Regions from separate parts of the Leclercia sp. CFBP8987 genome, predicted to be linked through region 1. Evidence: predicted binding sites of a transcription regulator. Region 1 holds the regulator's gene; each other region holds the start of a gene.
The links. The regulator LexA, encoded in region 1, represses DNA repair genes until DNA is damaged. The targets are predictions, from matches to a motif close to TNCTGTATGTACATACAGNA.

Region 1 (5,819 bases):
AAAGGTGTGGCAGACCCCTGTCCCGGCAGGAAAACCGACGCTGTCCCCCGGCTCCAGTTTCCATAAATAACCGTTGATCCAGGCTTCGGGATAACCTTCGAGCACAAAGATGAACTCTTCTTCGTCGCTTTCGGCATGCGGGTACGAAGTACGGCGCCCGGGCGGAAGGCGCTCATGATGGATACCGAGGCGGCCCAGCCCCAGTGCTCGGGCCAGCGGTGCGCCAATGGAGAAACGCTCTGTGCTGTCGGGATAGGTTGAATTGTCAGCGCCTTCTACTTCGCGCCAGTGCCGAATACAGTCAGGTCTTTTCATCTTTTCATCCCCTGTGGTTTTTCGTCAGGGTAGCACACCCGGGGGATCTCGGCGTTTAGGCCAGAACATGGTAAACTGGCGGTTTGTTATTCCACGTTATTCGAGGTGCAAAATGGAAACGACCACAATGCAGGCACTGTTAGCGCAAGCCGAAAAGCTGTGCGCGCAACGCAATGTGCGCCTGACTCCGCAGCGCCTTGAAGTGTTGCGTCTGCTGAGCCTGCAAAACGGGGCCATCAGCGCCTACGACCTGCTCGACCTGCTGCGCGAAAGCGAGCCGCAGGCTAAACCGCCTACCGTCTATCGGGCGCTCGATTTTTTACTCGAGCAGGGTTTTGTACATAAGGTGGAATCGACCAACAGCTACGTGCTGTGCCATCTGTTCGATCAGCCGACTCACACCTCAGCGATGTTTATCTGTGACCGCTGTGGCAGCGTGAAGGAAGAAGGCGCTGAAGGGGTGGAAGATATCATGCATACCCTGGCAGCGAAGATGGGGTTTGCTCTGCGCCACAACGTGATTGAAGCGCACGGTCTGTGCCGCAACTGCGTGGAAGTGGAAGCCTGTCGCCATCAGGAAGATTGTCAGCACGATCACTCTATCCAGCTGAAGAAAAAGCCGCGCTGAGGGCAAAAAAACGGGCGACCTGAAAGGTCGCCCTGGGCGTACATCCGTGTACCTGCGGGTATAGGTTAATTACCAGCGATAGTTGTTACGGGTTTCCCAGTCACCAACTTCTTTCTCCGCCTGGTCTTTCTCATAACCATAGCGTTCCTGGATTTTACCCACCAGCTGGTCACGTTTACCTTCAATGACGGTCATATCGTCATCAGTCAGATCGCCCCACTGTTCTTTTACTTTACCTTTAAATTGCTTCCAGTTACCGCCGACTTGGTCTTTATTCATCATCGATTCCTCTTCGTTCGGTCGTTAAGGTTAAGTTCGTCCTAAAATACGTTTCGTGCTGGACGTGATAATAATTATAGATAAGCCTGCGGCGTTAGGTTTGTTATTCGGAATCTTTTACCATTTGGCCAAGCGAAGCCGCTACAGAAACCAGGTTCCGTTGCGCCAGTGCCGGTGCCAAATCCACGCCAGAGAGAGCCCACGCAGGGCCAGGAACACGCTCAAAGCCAGCCACAGACCGTGATTACCCAGCCACGGTAGGGTGAACAGCGTCAGGCCAAACCCGGCGGCCGCCACGGCCATGCTGTTGCGCATCTCTGCTCCGCGGGTTGCGCCGATAAACATGCCATCCAGCAAATAGCACCAGACGCCCACCACCGGTAACACCACCTGCCAGATAAGATAGTGGCTCGCCAGCGCGCGCAGCTCGGGTAGCGAGGTCAGCAGGGCAATGATGTTGTCGCCTGCCAGGGCATAGATGAGCGCAAAGGCCAGCGCCACCAGGCCGGACTGACGGCAGGCCGCCCGCCACACTTCCCGCAGTTGACCGCTTTCCCGGGCACCATAGGCCTGCCCGGAGTGCGCTTCGACCGCATAGGCGAAGCCATCCAGGGCGTAGGCGGTAAAGGTCAGCAGGGTCATCAGCACGGCGTTGACGGCGATAATCTCCGGCCCCAGCCGCGCACCCATTACCGTCAGCGCCCCGAAACAGAGTTGCAGCAGCAGCGAGCGCAGCATGATGTCGCGATTGAGGGCCAGCAGCTTGCGGATATTGCCCCGCCAGCTTGCCTTCAGCAACGCCAGCGAAATACCGCGCAGGGCCAGCACCCGCCACACCATCCACAGGCCGATCGCCAGGGTGGCATATTCTGCGATAGCGGTCGCCAGGGCCGCGCCCTGCACGTTCATCTGCAAACCCATCACCAGCCAGAGATCCAGCACGATATTGAGCAGGTTACCCACCACCAGCAGGATCACCGGCGCCCGGGCATACTGAACGCCCAACAGCCAGCCCAGCAGGACCAGGTTAGCCAGCGATGCCGGGGCGCTGAGCCAGCGTATTTCAAGGAAGCGTCGCGCCTGATGGAGAACGGCCTCGCTGCCACCGACGATATGCAGGGCCAGATCGATAAGTGGCGTGCGCAACAGCACAATCAATAATCCGGCACCCAGAGCCAGGATCAGCGGCTGTACCAACGCCCGGGCCAGACGCAGCGGATCTTTCGCGCCATAGGCCTGGGCGGTAAGCCCGGTGGTGCTCATGCGCAAGAAGAGCAGCAGCATAAACAGGAAGCTGGTTGCCGTCGCGCCGATGGCGACACCGCCCAGATAGATGGGCGAATCGAGATGACCAATTACTGCCGTATCCACCAGCCCAAGCAGAGGGACGCTGATATTGGAGACGATCATAGGAAGTGCAAGACGCCACAACGCCTTATCGGAAGCAGTCAGGAGAGACATGAGAATGTTCGCCGGAAGCAGAAGAAGCAGAAGAAGCAGACTGCGACAGGGCCGCAGTCTGTCAGAAAGCAGTTATAACCACTCACCGTTGCGGATGACGCCAACCGCCAGGCCTTCGATGGAGAAGTTATTTTCACGCAGGTCGACAACAATCGGGGAAAACTCACTGTTTTCCGGCAGCAGTTGTACGGTATTGCCCTGCTTTTTCAGGCGCTTAACGGTCACTTCGTCGTCGATACGCGCCACAACCACCTGGCCGTTACGCACGTCCTGCGTTTTATGCACCGCCAGCAGATCGCCGTCGAGAATACCGATGTCTTTCATCGACATGCCGCTTACGCGCAGCAGAAAATCTGCGCTCGGTTTAAACATGCCAGGATCGACCTGATAGTGGCCTTCGATATGCTGTTGCGCCAGCAGCGGTTCACCAGCGGCGACGCGACCGACGAGCGGAAGGCCCTCTTCGGCTTCAATCAGCAGACGAATACCGCGAGACGCACCGGAGACAATCTCAAGCACACCCTTGCGCGCCAGTGCCTTAAGGTGCTCTTCAGCGGCGTTTGGAGAACGGAAGCCCAGACGCTGCGCGATTTCTGCACGCGTCGGCGGCATACCCGTCTGGCTGATATGATCCCGAATGAGATCAAACACCTCTTGCTGCCTGGTCGTTAACGCTTTCATTCCGCCCCCTGGGTGTATATACAGTTATGCTGTGAGTATATACAGCTAAAGGTGATTTTGGAACCACAAACCGCATAAAAAACCAGAGACTTGTTCGGTTTCTGAAGGCTTATCGTAAATGTCCCCAAAGCAGCGTGACCCAGGTAAACAACGCAACGATAATCGCCATCAGCACCGCGGCAGAGCCCATATCTTTCGCCCGGCCCGAGAGCTCGTGAAAATCAGTGCCAATGCGGTCGACTACCGCCTCGATCGCACTGTTCAGAATTTCGACTATCATCACCAACATCACCGAGCCAATCAGCAATACGCGGGTGATAGGATCAACATCCAGCCAGCAGGCAATAATAATCGCCACGGCGACCGCAACCCCCTCCTGGCGAAATGCGGCTTCATTGATCCAGGCAGCACGGATGCCTTTCCATGAATAACCGGCAGCTTTAATGATTCGGGTTAACCCAGTGGTATTATTGGCCATTAAAAGAAACCTTTCTTCGAAAATAGCGTCAGAAACGGTGGCTTAAGCGCTATGCGCCGCCCCCGGAAGTATGACGGGTAACAACAGAAATCTTGCGCGCTTTCTGTTATCCTTGCGCCGCAATTGCATTTTTAACCAGAGGCTTTACATCGTTTATGTCTGGCTGGCCACGAATTTACTACAAATTACTTAATTTACCATTAAGCGTCCTGGTAAAAAGCAAGTCTATCCCGGCGGTTCCCACGCTGGAATTAGGACTCGATACCTCGCGTCCTATTATGTATGTGTTGCCTTATAACTCGAAGGCAGACTTGCTGACGCTGCGCGCCCAATGCCTGGCGCACGATCTTCCCGATCCGCTGGAGCCGCTGGAGATCGACGGCACCCTGCTGCCGCGCTACATCTTTATCCACGGTGGCCCTCGTGTGTTCACCTGGTACACGCCGAAAGAAGAGTCGATCAAGCTGTTCCACGACTACCTCGATCTGCACCGCAGCAACCCGCTGCTGGACGTGCAGATGGTCCCCGTGTCGGTGATGTTTGGCCGTCGTCCGGGGCGCGATAAGGGCGAAGAGAATCCGCCGTTGCGCATGCTCAATGGGGTGCAGAAGTTTTTCGCCGTCAACTGGCTGGGCCGCGACAGCTTTGTCCGTTTTTCGCCGTCAGTCTCACTGCGCCGGATGGCCGATGAGCACGGCACGGATAAGACCATCGCCCAGAAGCTGGCCCGCGTGGCGCGTATGCACTTTGCCCGTCAGCGTCTGGCTGCGGTAGGCCCACGCCTGCCCGCGCGTCAGGATCTGTTTAATAAGCTGCTGGCCTCAAAAGCCATTGCCCGCGCCGTTGAAGACGAAGCGCGCAGCAAAAAAATCTCCCATGAGAAGGCGCAGCAAAACGCCATCGCCCTGATGGAAGAGATTGCGGCTAACTTCTCCTACGAGATGATCCGCCTTAGCGACCGTATCCTGAGCTTTACCTGGAACCGGCTCTATCAGGGGATTAACGTGCACAACGCCGAGCGTGTGCGCCAGCTTGCCCACGACGGCCATGAGATTGTCTATGTGCCCTGCCACCGCAGCCACATGGACTACCTGCTGCTCTCGTACGTGCTCTATCACCAGGGGCTGGTGCCGCCGCACATTGCTGCGGGGATCAACCTCAACTTCTGGCCGGCAGGCCCGATCTTCCGCCGTCTGGGTGCGTTCTTTATTCGCCGTACCTTTAAAGGCAATAAGCTCTACTCGACGGTGTTCCGTGAGTATCTGGGCGAGCTGTTCAGCCGTGGCTACTCGGTGGAATATTTCGTGGAGGGTGGCCGTTCCCGTACCGGGCGTTTGCTCGATCCGAAGACCGGCACCCTGTCGATGACCATTCAGGCGATGCTGCGTGGCGGTACGCGTCCAATCACCCTGGTGCCGATTTACATTGGTTACGAGCACGTGATGGAAGTGGGTACCTACGCCAAAGAGCTGCGCGGCGCCACCAAAGAGAAAGAGAGCCTGCTGCAGATGCTGCGTGGTCTGAGCAAGCTGCGTAACCTCGGTCAGGGGTATGTCAACTTCGGTGAACCGATGCCGCTGATGACCTACCTGAACAACCGGGTACCGGAGTGGCGCGAGTCTATCGATCCGATCGAAGCGGTACGTCCGGCCTGGCTGACGCCAACGGTGAATGCCATTGCTGCCGATCTGATGGTGCGTATTAACAACGCCGGGGCGGCTAACGCCATGAACCTGTGTTCTACCGCCCTGCTGGGCTCTCGCCAGCGCTCGCTCACCCGCGAACAGCTGCTCGAGCAGCTCGACTGCTACCTGAACCTGTTGCGCAACGTGCCGTACGCGGAAGATGCCACGGTGCCGACCGCCAGCGCCAACGAGTTGCTCGAGCACGCGCTGCAGATGAACAAGTTCGAGGTCGAGAAGGACACCATCGGCGATATCATCATTCTGCCGCGCGAGCAGGCGGTACTGATGACCT
Region 2 (5,819 bases), 1.1 Mb from region 1:
TGGTCACCGCAATCTGACGGATGCTGTCGTTTTCGCGTACCGCGGCGATGATGTCGGTGAAGTCACGGCGCAGCGAGGGTTCGCCGCCGGTCAGACGGACCTTCTCCGTGCCCATGGCGGCGAACGCACGCGTCACGCGGCGGACTTCGTCCACGGAGAGAAAGCCGTTATTAGTGATGCCGCCGGGTTTGTAGCCGTCCGGCAGGCAGTAGGTGCAACGGAAATTGCACACATCGGTAATAGACAAACGCAGGTAAAAAAACTTACGCGCGAATGCATCGGTAAGTTGTGAAGCCATGTACACCTTTCCTGATACGGGAGGCACAGTCATTTCTTTCTGTACCCTGGTGGCGAAACCGCCACGGCCAGAGCACCATATCTGTCGACACAGGCGCAAAGGCTAGAGTGTATGTTTTCGATTTCGAAAACGTGGTTATGCCGATAGTAGCTCGTTAAAAGCAGTTTCGCTATTATCGTCTTTCGTTATATAAACTTGTATATATCGTCATGATCATGCCATTTCGTCCCAGAATACGTCATTATCATATTATTGCATTGATATATGTCATTTAGCCCCGGGCGGAGCATCGTCATTTAGGGGTAGTTGAGTTACTGTTAAGGTGTTCGTCTTACTAAGGAATTTCTATGCGCAATCGCACTTTTGCGGATCTCGACCGCGTTGTCGCTCTCGGCGGAGGCCACGGACTGGGCCGGGTGATGTCCTCGCTGTCATCCCTCGGTTCACGGCTAACCGGGATCGTGACGACCACCGACAACGGCGGTTCAACCGGGCGAATTCGTCGTGCCGAAGGGGGGATCGCCTGGGGGGATATGCGCAACTGCTTAAACCAGCTCATCGCCGAACCCAGCGTCGCTTCGGCAATGTTTGAGTACCGTTTTGGCGGTAATGGCGAACTTTCGGGGCATAACCTCGGAAACCTGATGTTAAAGGCGCTGGATCACCTTAGCGTGCGGCCTCTGGAGGCGATCAATTTAATCCGCAACCTGCTCAAAGTGGATGCGTTTTTGATCCCGATGTCCGAACTTCCGGTCGATTTAATGGCGATCGACAGTAACGACCATGAAGTGTATGGCGAAGTGAATATCGACCAGCTGGCGCTGCCGCCGAAAGAGCTGATGCTCTACCCCACCGTTCCGGCGACCCGTGAAGCGGTGGAGGCCATTGGTGAAGCGGATTTAATTCTGGTCGGCCCCGGCAGTTTTTACACCAGCCTGATGCCGCTGCTGCTGATTAACGAGCTGGCCCAGGCGCTGCGCAGGACACCGGCGCCCGTGGTCTACATCGGCAATCTGGGTCGCGAGCTCAGCCCTGCCGCCGCCGGGCTTTCGCTGTCCGCTAAGCTGGCGCTGATGGAGCAGTATGTCGGGAAAAAGATTATCGATGCGGTGGTGGTCGGGCCTGGGACTGATGTATCAGGCATGGAAGGCCGGGTGGTAGTGCAGGAGCCGCTCGAAGCGAGCGACATTAAGTACCGCCATGACCGGCATTTACTCCGCGTGGCGCTGGAGAAGGCGGTGCAGGGGTTGGGTTAGGATAGCGCAGCCTGATGCCCTCATCCCGGCCTTCTCCCACAGGGAGAAGGTGCAAACCCTAAAAATGGCAGCCGAAGGCTGCCATTTTGCTTTTACCTAGGACGCCGCAATAAACAGGTCCCGCAGCTGATGCAGCTGGTCGCGGATCTGCGCCGCCTCTTCGAACTCCAGGTTCTGCGCATGCTGCATCATCTGCCCTTCCAGCTCGTGAATTTTCTGCTGCAGCGCTTTTGGCGTCAGAGCAACGGTATCGGCCTCCACCGGTGAACGTGACTTGCCGCGGCCCTTCGCTTTGGTTTTGGCGATGTTCTGGCCGAGCGCAAGGATATCCACCACCTTCTTGTTCAGCCCCTGCGGCGTGATGCCGTGCTCTTCGTTGTACTGCTGCTGCTTCTCGCGACGGCGTTCGGTTTCGCCGATCGCTTTCGCCATCGACGGGGTGATCTTGTCGCCGTAGAGAATCGCTTTGCCGTTAACGTTACGCGCCGCACGACCGATGGTCTGGATCAGCGAGCGCTCGGAGCGCAGGAAGCCCTCTTTGTCGGCGTCCAGAATCGCCACCAGCGACACTTCCGGCATATCCAGCCCTTCACGCAGCAGGTTGATCCCCACCAGCACGTCGAACTCGCCAAGACGCAGGTCGCGGATGATCTCCATACGCTCCACGGTGTCGATATCCGAGTGCAGATAGCGCACCTTCTCGCCGTGCTCCTCGAGGTATTCGGTAAGATCTTCCGCCATGCGTTTGGTCAGGGTGGTGACCAGCACGCGCTCGTTGATGGATGCCCGGGCGCGGATCTCTGACAGCAGATCGTCCACCTGGGTGCCAACCGGACGCACTTCAATAATCGGATCCAGCAGGCCGGTGGGACGCACCACCTGATCCACCACTTCGTCGCCCGATTTCTCCAGCTCGTAGTTGCCCGGCGTCGCGGAAACGTAGATGGTCTGCGGCGCCAGCGCCTCAAACTCTTCAAACTTCATCGGACGGTTATCCAGCGCTGACGGCAGGCGGAAGCCATACTCCACCAGAGTCTCTTTACGCGCCCGGTCGCCGCGGTACATCCCGCCAATTTGCGGAATGGTGACGTGGGATTCGTCCACCACCAGCAGGCCATCCGCCGGCAGGTAGTCAAACAGGGTTGGCGGCGCCTCGCCCGGCCCACGGCCAGAGAGATAGCGCGAATAGTTTTCGATCCCGGAGCAGTAGCCCAGCTCGTTCATCATCTCGAGATCAAACTGGGTACGCTGGCTGATGCGCTGCTCTTCCAGCAGCTTGTTATTATCCAGCAGCGTTTTGCGGCGATCCGCCAGCTCAACCTTGATGTCTTCCATCGCCTGCACGATGCGCTCGCGCGGGGTGACGTAGTGGGTTTTCGGGTAGACGGTAAAGCGCGGAATAATCGACTCCACGTGGCCAGTCAGCGGGTCAAACAGCGACAGTCGCTCCACCTCTTCATCGAACAGCTCCACGCGCAGCGCGAAGTCGTCCGACTCCGCCGGGAAGATGTCGATAACCTCGCCGCGAACGCGGAAGGTACCGCGCTGGAACGCCTGATCGTTGCGGGTGTACTGCAGCTCCGCCAGACGGCGCAGGATGGCGCGCTGATCGATAATCATCCCCTGGGTGAGGTGCAGCATCATCTTCAGGTAGAGATCGGGGTCGCCGAGGCCGTAAATGGCGGACACCGAAGCCACCACCACCACGTCACGACGCTCGAGCAGGGCTTTGGTCGCGGAGAGACGCATCTGCTCGATATGCTCGTTCACCGAGGCATCTTTTTCGATAAACGTATCAGAGCTCGGGACGTAGGCTTCCGGCTGGTAGTAGTCGTAGTACGAGACGAAGTACTCCACCGCGTTATCGGGGAAGAACTCTTTCATCTCGCCGTACAGCTGCGCGGCCAGGGTTTTATTAGGCGCCAGCACCATCGTCGGCCGTTGCAGATCGGCGATCACGTTGGCGACGGTAAAGGTTTTACCCGAACCCGTCACCCCCAGCAGCGTCTGGTGTGCAAGCCCATCCTCCAGCCCCTCTTTCAGACGGCGAATCGCTTCAGGCTGATCGCCGGAAGGACGGAAAGCGGAATTCAGTTTGAACGGTTTACTCATGAACGGCGACCTGATGATGGTTAATACGGCAGGTGTGTAATTTTACTCCTCATGGCTATTTTTGCCAGTAATTTATACTGGATATAAACCCAGTAGCATCCGCGCCATTTTGTGCCACCACCAGCAGGAATCAAGCGAAGCTGCGTAAAATTTCGGCTGTAACGGGATAAAATTCCAACAGGGGTCGGTTATCCCCAGAATTTTTTGTTTTTTAACATTTGTCAAGGCGAGCCGCCGGACAGTAGCCGATCAAATTGACACTTTGATGACAATGATTGCTTTTATTTAAAGCGTTGATCTGCATTAAAGTTTTCAAAAAGACGCGTTTCGCAGCAATTCAGGCGCAGGCCGCGTATTCTCTCGCTTACCCTGTGTTTTCTAACTCTAATGCACATGGTTATCCACAGGAATAGTGGATAACTGCCTCCAGCCCATACGGAACGTGACTCGGCCCGTTCCCGGTTTTTACCCACAGCGGGGCGGTAAAAAATTTTTATCACCCAATTATGGCGATCTTATGACAAAAAACAGCGAAAGAATTGGTGAGGCACTACTCACATTTTAACCAAAATAGCACCTGCACCAGCAACCTCATTCAGGGCCCCGACGCGGTGCAGGGTTCGGGCCTCGTCGTGCTGATTTTTGAGCCAATTCTTAAAAAAGGAGCTTTAATCGCCGTTTCCCGGGCAGTGGCAAGAGTCTTGCAGAGTATCAAGGTCGCCGTTACCTGAAAAGGAGCATTACCATGTTAAGCCTGCGCGCCGTAAATCAGTATTACGGGGATCGCCACACCCTGTGGAATGTTGACCTCGATCTCCCTCCTGGCGTCTGCACCGGCGTCGTCGGGCTACCCGGGATGGGGAAAACCACCCTCGTGAGCTGTATTGCCGGCCTGCTGCCTATCGCCAGCGGTACCATGGTCTGGCACGAGGCTCCCGGTGCAGTACACCAGGCCGGGACGGAAATTAGCGTTGTGCCGCAGGACAGGCGGATCTTTTCGCAACTGACGGTGGAGGAGAATCTGCATATCGCGCAGATGGCGAAAGGCATCGCGGGCGGGTCGCTGAGCCGCGACGTTTTTGAGTTTTTCCCGGAGCTATACCCGCTGCGCCAGCTGCGGGCCTCCGGCCTGAACGACGACCAGCAGTATCAGCTGGCGCTGGCGAATGCGCTGGTGACCCGCCCTCGCCTGCTGATCCTCGACGAGCCCAGCCGCGGCACCGGGCAGCTGTTTACCGTCAAGCTGGCGCAGCTGCTGCTGAGGTTCAACCGGGAGCTCGGGCTATCGGTGCTGCTGGCCGAGCAGCACCTCTCCCTGATCCGGCGAGTGGCGGATCGCTTTTGCCTGCTTTACCGGGGGCGAAACGTGGCGCAGGGCCGGGTCAGCGAGCTGGATGACCCGCTGATTGCCCACTGGATGGGGCCGACGGCGTCAGCGCAGTAAGGTCGAGGTATTGCCCGACGGCTGAGGTGTCGGCCTGCTCGCCCAGCCAGGGGATCTCCCCCAGCAGCGGCGCGGAGAGCACGCGTCTGAGCGTCGCCATGTATTCGGCATGGCGTTTGCCGGGCACTACCACCCCGTTCGCCACCCAACCGGCAAAATGCAGCCCCGCCTGGCGGATCGCCTGCGCGGTCAGCATCGCGTGGTTGATACACCCCAACTTCACCCCCACCACCAGGATCACCGGCAGGCGCTCGGCCATCACCCAGTCGGCGAAGGTCTGCTCCTGGGACAGCGGCGTGAACCAGCCGCCCGCCCCTTCCACCAGCACCCAGTCAGCCTGGATCTCCAGCGCCCGCAATCCTGCCGAGAGGGTGGCAAACTCAATGGGCCGCTGCTCGTCAGCGCTGACGATATGCGGCGACGTCGGCTCGGCGAAGGTATAGGGATTCACCGCCGGGTAGCTCAGCGCCAGGCTGCTGTTGCGCTGTAATGCCAGAGCATCGCTGTTGCGCAGCCCCTGCGCAGTCATCTCGCTGCCGGAGGCCACCGGTTTGTAGCCAGCGGTGTGGCGGCCCAGCGCTCGTGCGGCCTGTAACAGGGCGGTACTGGCGACGGTTTTACCGACTTCAGTGTCGGTACCGGTGACAAAATAACGTTCAGTCACGTTCGATAATTCCATGAAAAAGTTGATAAGAGAGCGGGAATTTTC
Region 3 (5,819 bases), 2.3 Mb from region 1:
AAAACAGACGACAGAAAAGGTGCGAGTCTGGTGCTTATTGCGTGTTCTGGCCCCGGTTCTTTGCCGACTCTTCGGGTACATGCCTGCCAGGCGTCTTGGGCTGGGCGAGGATTTACCGGCGCCAGTGATGCGTCAGTGGGGGCGCTGGAGCGCAATGCCGGGCTATTTCTACGACGATCCAGACTGGGATGCACGCCAGCGGGCAAGCGAGATAACCTTACCCGTGCTGGTGATGGGGTTTGATGACGACCCCTGGGCTAACCCTGAAGCCATTACGCGGCTGATGGCGCCAGTGCGAAACGCCAAAATAGAACGCCGCGAGATACGGCGCGCCGATTTCGGTATTCCGGCCATTGGCCATATGGGCTTTTTCCGTAGCCGATGTGCGGAGAAATTATGGCCCGTCGTCGGTCAATGGCTGGAGAAACAGTGCCCGGATTGAACGACGCGGGCAGGGGGTTGCTCTGCTACCAGCGTGTCGCCTGCATATCAATCACAAAGCGATACTTAACGTCCCCTTTCAGCATGCGGGCAAAGGCAGCCTCAATATCCTCGCCGCCGATCGTTTCAACCTCGGCGGTAATATTGTGTTCGCCGCAGAAGTTCAACATCTCCTGGGTTTCCTGAATGCTGCCAATCGACGACCCGCTGATGCTTAAACGTCGGAACACCATGGGGGTAATATTCGGCGAGTTGTGTGGCTGGTCCGGAATGCCGATCAATACCAGGCGGCCATTGGTTTTCAGCGTTGCCAGATAAGGGTCCAGGTCGTGCGGGGCCGCTACGCAGTCGATGATAAAATCGAGCGAGGTCTGGCAGGCAGCCATTTGCGCGGCATCTCGCGATACCACGACCTGTTTTGCCCCCAGACGACGGGCATCGTCGCCCTTCCCGGGGGAGGTGGTAAACAGCGTCACTTCCGCCCCCATCGCACTGGCAAGCTTCACGGCCATATGGCCTAATCCACCCAGGCCCACCACACCCACACGATCGCCTGCTTTGACATTGAAATGGCGTAGCGGCGACCAGACAGTCACGCCCGCACACAACAGCGGTGCAACTCCGGCAAGCGGCAGGTTTTGCGGTACAGAAACAACAAAATGTTGATCGACAATGATGCTCTGGGCATAGCCGCCCCGGGTTCTGTCGCCGGTATATTTATCAATGCCATTGTAGGTTGCCGTAAACCCCGCCTCACAGTACTGCTCTTCGTGGTGTTTGCAGAAATGGCACTCGCGGCAGGAGTCGACCATTACCCCCACACCGACGATATCACCGGGTTTAAAATGGCTGGCTTCGTCTCCAGTCTCCACCACGCGTCCGACGATTTCATGTCCCGGTACCAGGGGGTACTCACTCACCGCCCATTCGTTACGCGCCATATGGAGATCGGAGTGGCACACGCCGCAATAGAGGATCTCGATTTTGACATCCTGCTTTTGTAAGGCGCGCAGCGAAACCTGGCCTGATACTAAAGGTTGTGCCGCGTCATGTGCGACTAAAGCGTTGATTTTCATCTTACCTCAGGAATGTGCTGGTGTTGGTTAACTCAAGGGGGCAGACTATAGTCAACAGGGTTCCATATTGATAGTAGTCACCATTTGGTGACCATAAGCAGAGGGAAGAACAATGCCAGCCTGGGTTGAGGGTAAACTCTTTTTCTATGCGGACTCGCCGCCGCGCCGCCTGATGGATCTCTTTTCTGTGAAATGGAGCACGATGGTGCTGCACGCGCTGTACCACTGGCCGGATGAACGTGCCCGCACGGGTGAGTTACAGCGCAGCCTGCAGGGGATTTCGAAGAAAATGCTGTTCCAGACGCTGAAAGAGCTGGAGCAGCGAGGGTTGATCGCCCGCCATGTGTATGACGTAATCCCCCCCAAAGTCGATTACCGTCTGACCCCACTTGGCAGAACCTTTGCCGAACCCATTGAGCAAATGTACCAGTGGGGGTTAGAAAATCAGTCCGCGCTGGATGAAATGGAAGCCTGTTATCAGGCGGCGACGTCCAGCTGACTGCTTTGCAACAGCGGCCTGCCGCCTGGTGGGCTTCGCACATTCCAGCGCATCGTTGAAACGCGCTCATTCACTAAGGCCGCTGCACACCTGGGGTTGCCACGCTCTACTGTCAGTAAAGCGCTCAAGGATCTTGAAGCGCACCTTGGCATCAAGCTGATACAGCGCACGACGCGATCGGTTACCTTAACGATCGAAGGCGCTGAGTATTACCAGAGAATCAGCAGGCTTGTCGCCAGGCTGGATGAGACTGAATCTGCCATGCGGGACAGGGGCGCTGCGGCTAAAGGAAGGCTGCGAATCGATCTTCACTCGCCAACTTTGTGTTGCTCCCCATTCTCGACGAGTTTCGGGAACGCCATCCTCATATCCAGCTCGTGCTGGGGATCGGCGACCGGCCAGTAAACCTTATTGAAAGGGAGTAGACTGCGTTATTCGCGCGGGCGAGCTGGCGGATTCGTCTCTGATTGGCCGAACCTTATATAAAGATCGCTTAGTGACCTGCGCAAGCCCTGACTATCTTGAAAAGTTTGGTGTACCCAGGCGTGTCGCTGACCTTGAAAACGGGCACAGGGTGGTGGGTTACTTCAGCGCCGCGACAGGAGAAGCCTGGCCTCTTCGTTTCCGGAACCGGGGCGGTGAAAAGCAGGTGCTTAACTTCGATATCGCCACGAATGACAGTGCTGCGCTGATCAATATGCTTGTGCGCGGCATGGGAGTAGGGCAAACACACGCTTCTGTAGCAAAAAGCTTTCTTCAGTCAGGGCAGCTCGTTCCCCTTCTTGAAGACGCGACCCATACACGATTTCCTGTATCAATAATTTATCCGCCAACGAAGCAGTTGAATGCGCGTCTCCGGCTCTTCATTGACTGGATGGTAGAGAGACTTTCCGGGCATCACGCCTGAAAAGCGTATCCGGCAACCATACCCCCCATAAAAAAAGCCGCGAGCGGTTTCCCACTCACGGCGACAGGTTCAGTGATGATCTGTTCTGGCGATCAGGCTGCTTTAACGGCTCTGATTTTTTTACTGCCAGCGGTATCTGCATCTGACTCTATTTTATCTGTTGCAGGTGCGGCATTCAGCTCAGGAAGCTTGCTGGTACGCAGAATATGTTGCACGGCCTCTTTCTGCTCGGCCAGATATAGCCCAAGATTCTCAGCCTGGGTTTCATCCATCTGCATTTCGCTTTGCAACAGCCAGTCGGTGAACGCTTCTGCCAGGTCGAGCAGTTTGTCGTGAGCGTCAGCCTCTTTCTTACTGGCAAATGTCATTTTCTCTTCACCTTTTCTTACGACAACAAATTTTGTTTCAACAGCCATTATGCGCCCTCCGTACTGTAATTATATACAGTATAACAGCTCCGGGTTTTTGTTGCAGCAAAAAATGACATCGTTAGGTAGAAGGTGAGGAGACCGCTTGGGTTGGCATTCCTTTACAAATTGCCGCTTGCCCGCAGGCGCGCCGCTCACTATTCTCATTGCCCATGAATATCCTGACGGGTCCGGCTCATCAAAAAAACAGGCAACTGAAAGCCATCGTGCTTCTGGTGGTTGCCTGTTTTGTCATGCTGATCTGCCTGACTCAGCGGGCGAGTATCCTGCATAACATGCAGGTGAAAGCCGCCGCGCTCTCCCTGAGCGCTGAAAACAGCGTGCAGGAGCGCGTGTCGCCCGCCTTGTCCCCCTGTGAGCTCAGCGCCCACTCGCTGCTGAACGCCCAACCCCTCCATTTCGATACGCTTCTGCTGTTACCCGGTCTGCTGGTTCTGGTGTTAGCGGTGCTGATCAAAATCAGCGTCCTGCCGAGACCGGTGATCCTTTTTCGACCGCCTTTACTTCGAATACACCTCAAAAACTGCGTTTTCCGTGAATGACTGAACTGGACGTTCCTGTTTAGTTAATTTTTTACGGAGAAAATAGATGAAAACCTTTTTCAGGAGCCTGTGGTTCCTGTTATTCAGCCTGTCTGCGGCCTCAGCTGCGGTACCGGGCTGGTCGATGAAGCCTGAAAATTCCCATGCTCAGGTTCACGTCTGGCATGATGCGCCCGCAGAGGGGAAAGTTCGTCTGCTGCTGGACGTGACCCCTAATGAAGGGTGGAAAACCTACTGGCGTACCCCCGGTGACGGCGGCTTTCGGCCGGTGATTGCGTGGGAGCCGCAGGCCAAAACGCAGTGGCACTGGCCCCGGCCTGTCCGCTTTGATTCTGCTGGCTTCAGTTCAGTTGGCTACGATCGCCGCGTTGTGTTTCCGCTCGACGTGGCCACCGATGAGCGGCAGCGATTGCGCGGGAAACTGACGCTTTCGCTGTGCAGCACGCTCTGCGTGGTCAATACCTTCCCGCTGGATATCAACCTGGCCACCGGTCCGTCAGCGCAGTTTGCCGATGCCTGGGACAACGCGATGCGCGCGGTTCCGCCAGATAACGGTCCTGTGGCGGTTAAATCCGTCGCCGCTGACAATGACACGCTGACCGTCAAACTGACCTCCCCGGAAGGCTGGTCCCAGCCCGATCTCTTTCCTGACAACCCGACGGGGGTGAATCTGTCGTCGCCGCAGACCGCGATCCTCGGTGACACGCTGACCGCCCGGTTTAACGTCAGCGATAGCCAGGGAAAACCGCTGGAGGCCTCCGGGTTGCCGCCGCTCTCTCTGCTGGTCAGCGATGGTGCGCAGAGCCAGCAACTCCGGGTTGATATCAGTTCGTCCACCACGCTGTGGCAGATCATGGCCGTGGCGTTAGCGGGTGGCCTTATCCTCAACCTGATGCCCTGTGTTCTGCCTGTCCTCGGGATAAAACTCGCTTCGCTGATGACTCTGGCAGAAAGCAGCCGCCGTCAGACGCGGGTGCGTTTCCTGGCAACGGCGGCCGGGATAATGTTCTCGTTTCTGGTGCTGGCGGCGGTCATTACCGGCCTGCGGTTATCCGGGGCCTGGATTGGCTGGGGGTTTCAGTTCCAGAGCCCCTGGTTCATCGCCGCTATGGTGCTGGTGACCTGGATTTTTTGTTTCAGTCTGGCCGGCCTGCTTGAAATCCGCCTGCCTTCCGCTCTGTCCACCCGGCTGGCTACCGCCGGTGGCAACGGTATCGGCGGGAGTTTTCTTGAAGGCGCCTTTGCGACCCTGCTTGCCACGCCCTGTACAGCGCCATTCCTTGGCACTGCTGTCACCTTCGCGTTAGCGGCACCGGTGCATCAGCTGTGGCTCATCTTCCTGGTGCTGGGGCTTGGGATGAGTCTTCCCTGGCTGGCGATCAGCATGGTTCCCGGCGTGGCGCGCTGGCTGCCTAAACCCGGTCCCTGGATGGGAAAACTGCGTCTGGGGCTGGTGCTCCTGATGCTGGGCTCCTGTATCTGGCTGATGTCGCTGCTGGTAAAGGAGTGGGGCGCACGCTATGTGCTGATCGGCGGCGGCCTGATGGTGGCGTTTTTCCTTTTCCGTTGCGCGAAGGCCATGCCGAACCACAAAGAAAATCTGCGCAGTCTGGTGTTTGGCGTGCTGTTTGGCGCGGGGCTGTATGCTTTTCTGGCTCCCCAGCCCCAGGGGAAGGACGACTCCCCCCTGAACTGGCAACCGCTCAGCGAAGCGGCGCTCAGTGAGGCGCTGAATGCCAGAAAGCGCGTGCTGGTGGATATCACCGCCGACTGGTGCCTTAACTGCCGGGTGAACGAAGTGCTGGTTCTTCATCGCCCTGAGGTGATCGCTGCCTTAAACCGCGACGACGTTGTATTGCTGCAGGGAAACTGGAGTCAGCCTTCTGCTGAAATCGAGCGATTCCTGCGCCGCTACGGCGCCAGTGG

Region 2: uvrB (excinuclease ABC subunit UvrB) is a predicted target of LexA. The motif match lies at 3,742-3,761, and genes of this name have one in related genera.
Region 3: SOM40_RS12260 (YebG family protein) is a predicted target of LexA. The motif match lies at 3,353-3,372, and genes of this name have one in related genera.

What each region holds. Positions count from the first base shown of each region.
Region 1 is NZ_CM188255.1:262,631-268,449, reverse strand. Features, by position in the region: gene SOM40_RS01265 (cupin domain-containing protein) at 1-315, opposite strand, end outside; gene zur (zinc uptake transcriptional repressor Zur) at 428-943, shown strand; gene SOM40_RS01255 (CsbD family protein) at 1,013-1,222, opposite strand; gene dinF (MATE family efflux transporter DinF) at 1,364-2,683, opposite strand; gene lexA (transcriptional repressor LexA) at 2,756-3,364, opposite strand; gene SOM40_RS01240 (diacylglycerol kinase) at 3,474-3,842, opposite strand; gene plsB (glycerol-3-phosphate 1-O-acyltransferase PlsB) at 3,998-5,819, shown strand, end outside.
Region 2 is NZ_CM188255.1:1,392,955-1,398,773, reverse strand. Features, by position in the region: gene moaA (GTP 3',8-cyclase MoaA) at 1-298, opposite strand, end outside; molybdenum cofactor riboswitch at 286-420, opposite strand; gene yvcK (uridine diphosphate-N-acetylglucosamine-binding protein YvcK) at 646-1,554, shown strand; gene uvrB (excinuclease ABC subunit UvrB) at 1,651-3,666, opposite strand; gene SOM40_RS06610 (ABC transporter ATP-binding protein) at 4,412-5,110, shown strand; gene bioD (dethiobiotin synthase) at 5,049-5,774, opposite strand; gene bioC (malonyl-ACP O-methyltransferase BioC) at 5,767-5,819, opposite strand, start outside.
Region 3 is NZ_CM188255.1:2,561,436-2,567,254, reverse strand. Features, by position in the region: gene SOM40_RS12285 (alpha/beta hydrolase family protein) at 1-442, shown strand, start outside; gene SOM40_RS12280 (NAD(P)-dependent alcohol dehydrogenase) at 468-1,517, opposite strand; gene SOM40_RS12275 (winged helix-turn-helix transcriptional regulator) at 1,630-2,016, shown strand; gene SOM40_RS12270 (LysR family transcriptional regulator) at 2,017-2,421, shown strand; gene SOM40_RS12265 (LysR substrate-binding domain-containing protein) at 2,450-2,923, shown strand; gene SOM40_RS12260 (YebG family protein) at 3,016-3,339, opposite strand; gene SOM40_RS12255 (copper-binding protein) at 3,558-3,893, shown strand; gene SOM40_RS12250 (protein-disulfide reductase DsbD family protein) at 3,940-5,819, shown strand, end outside.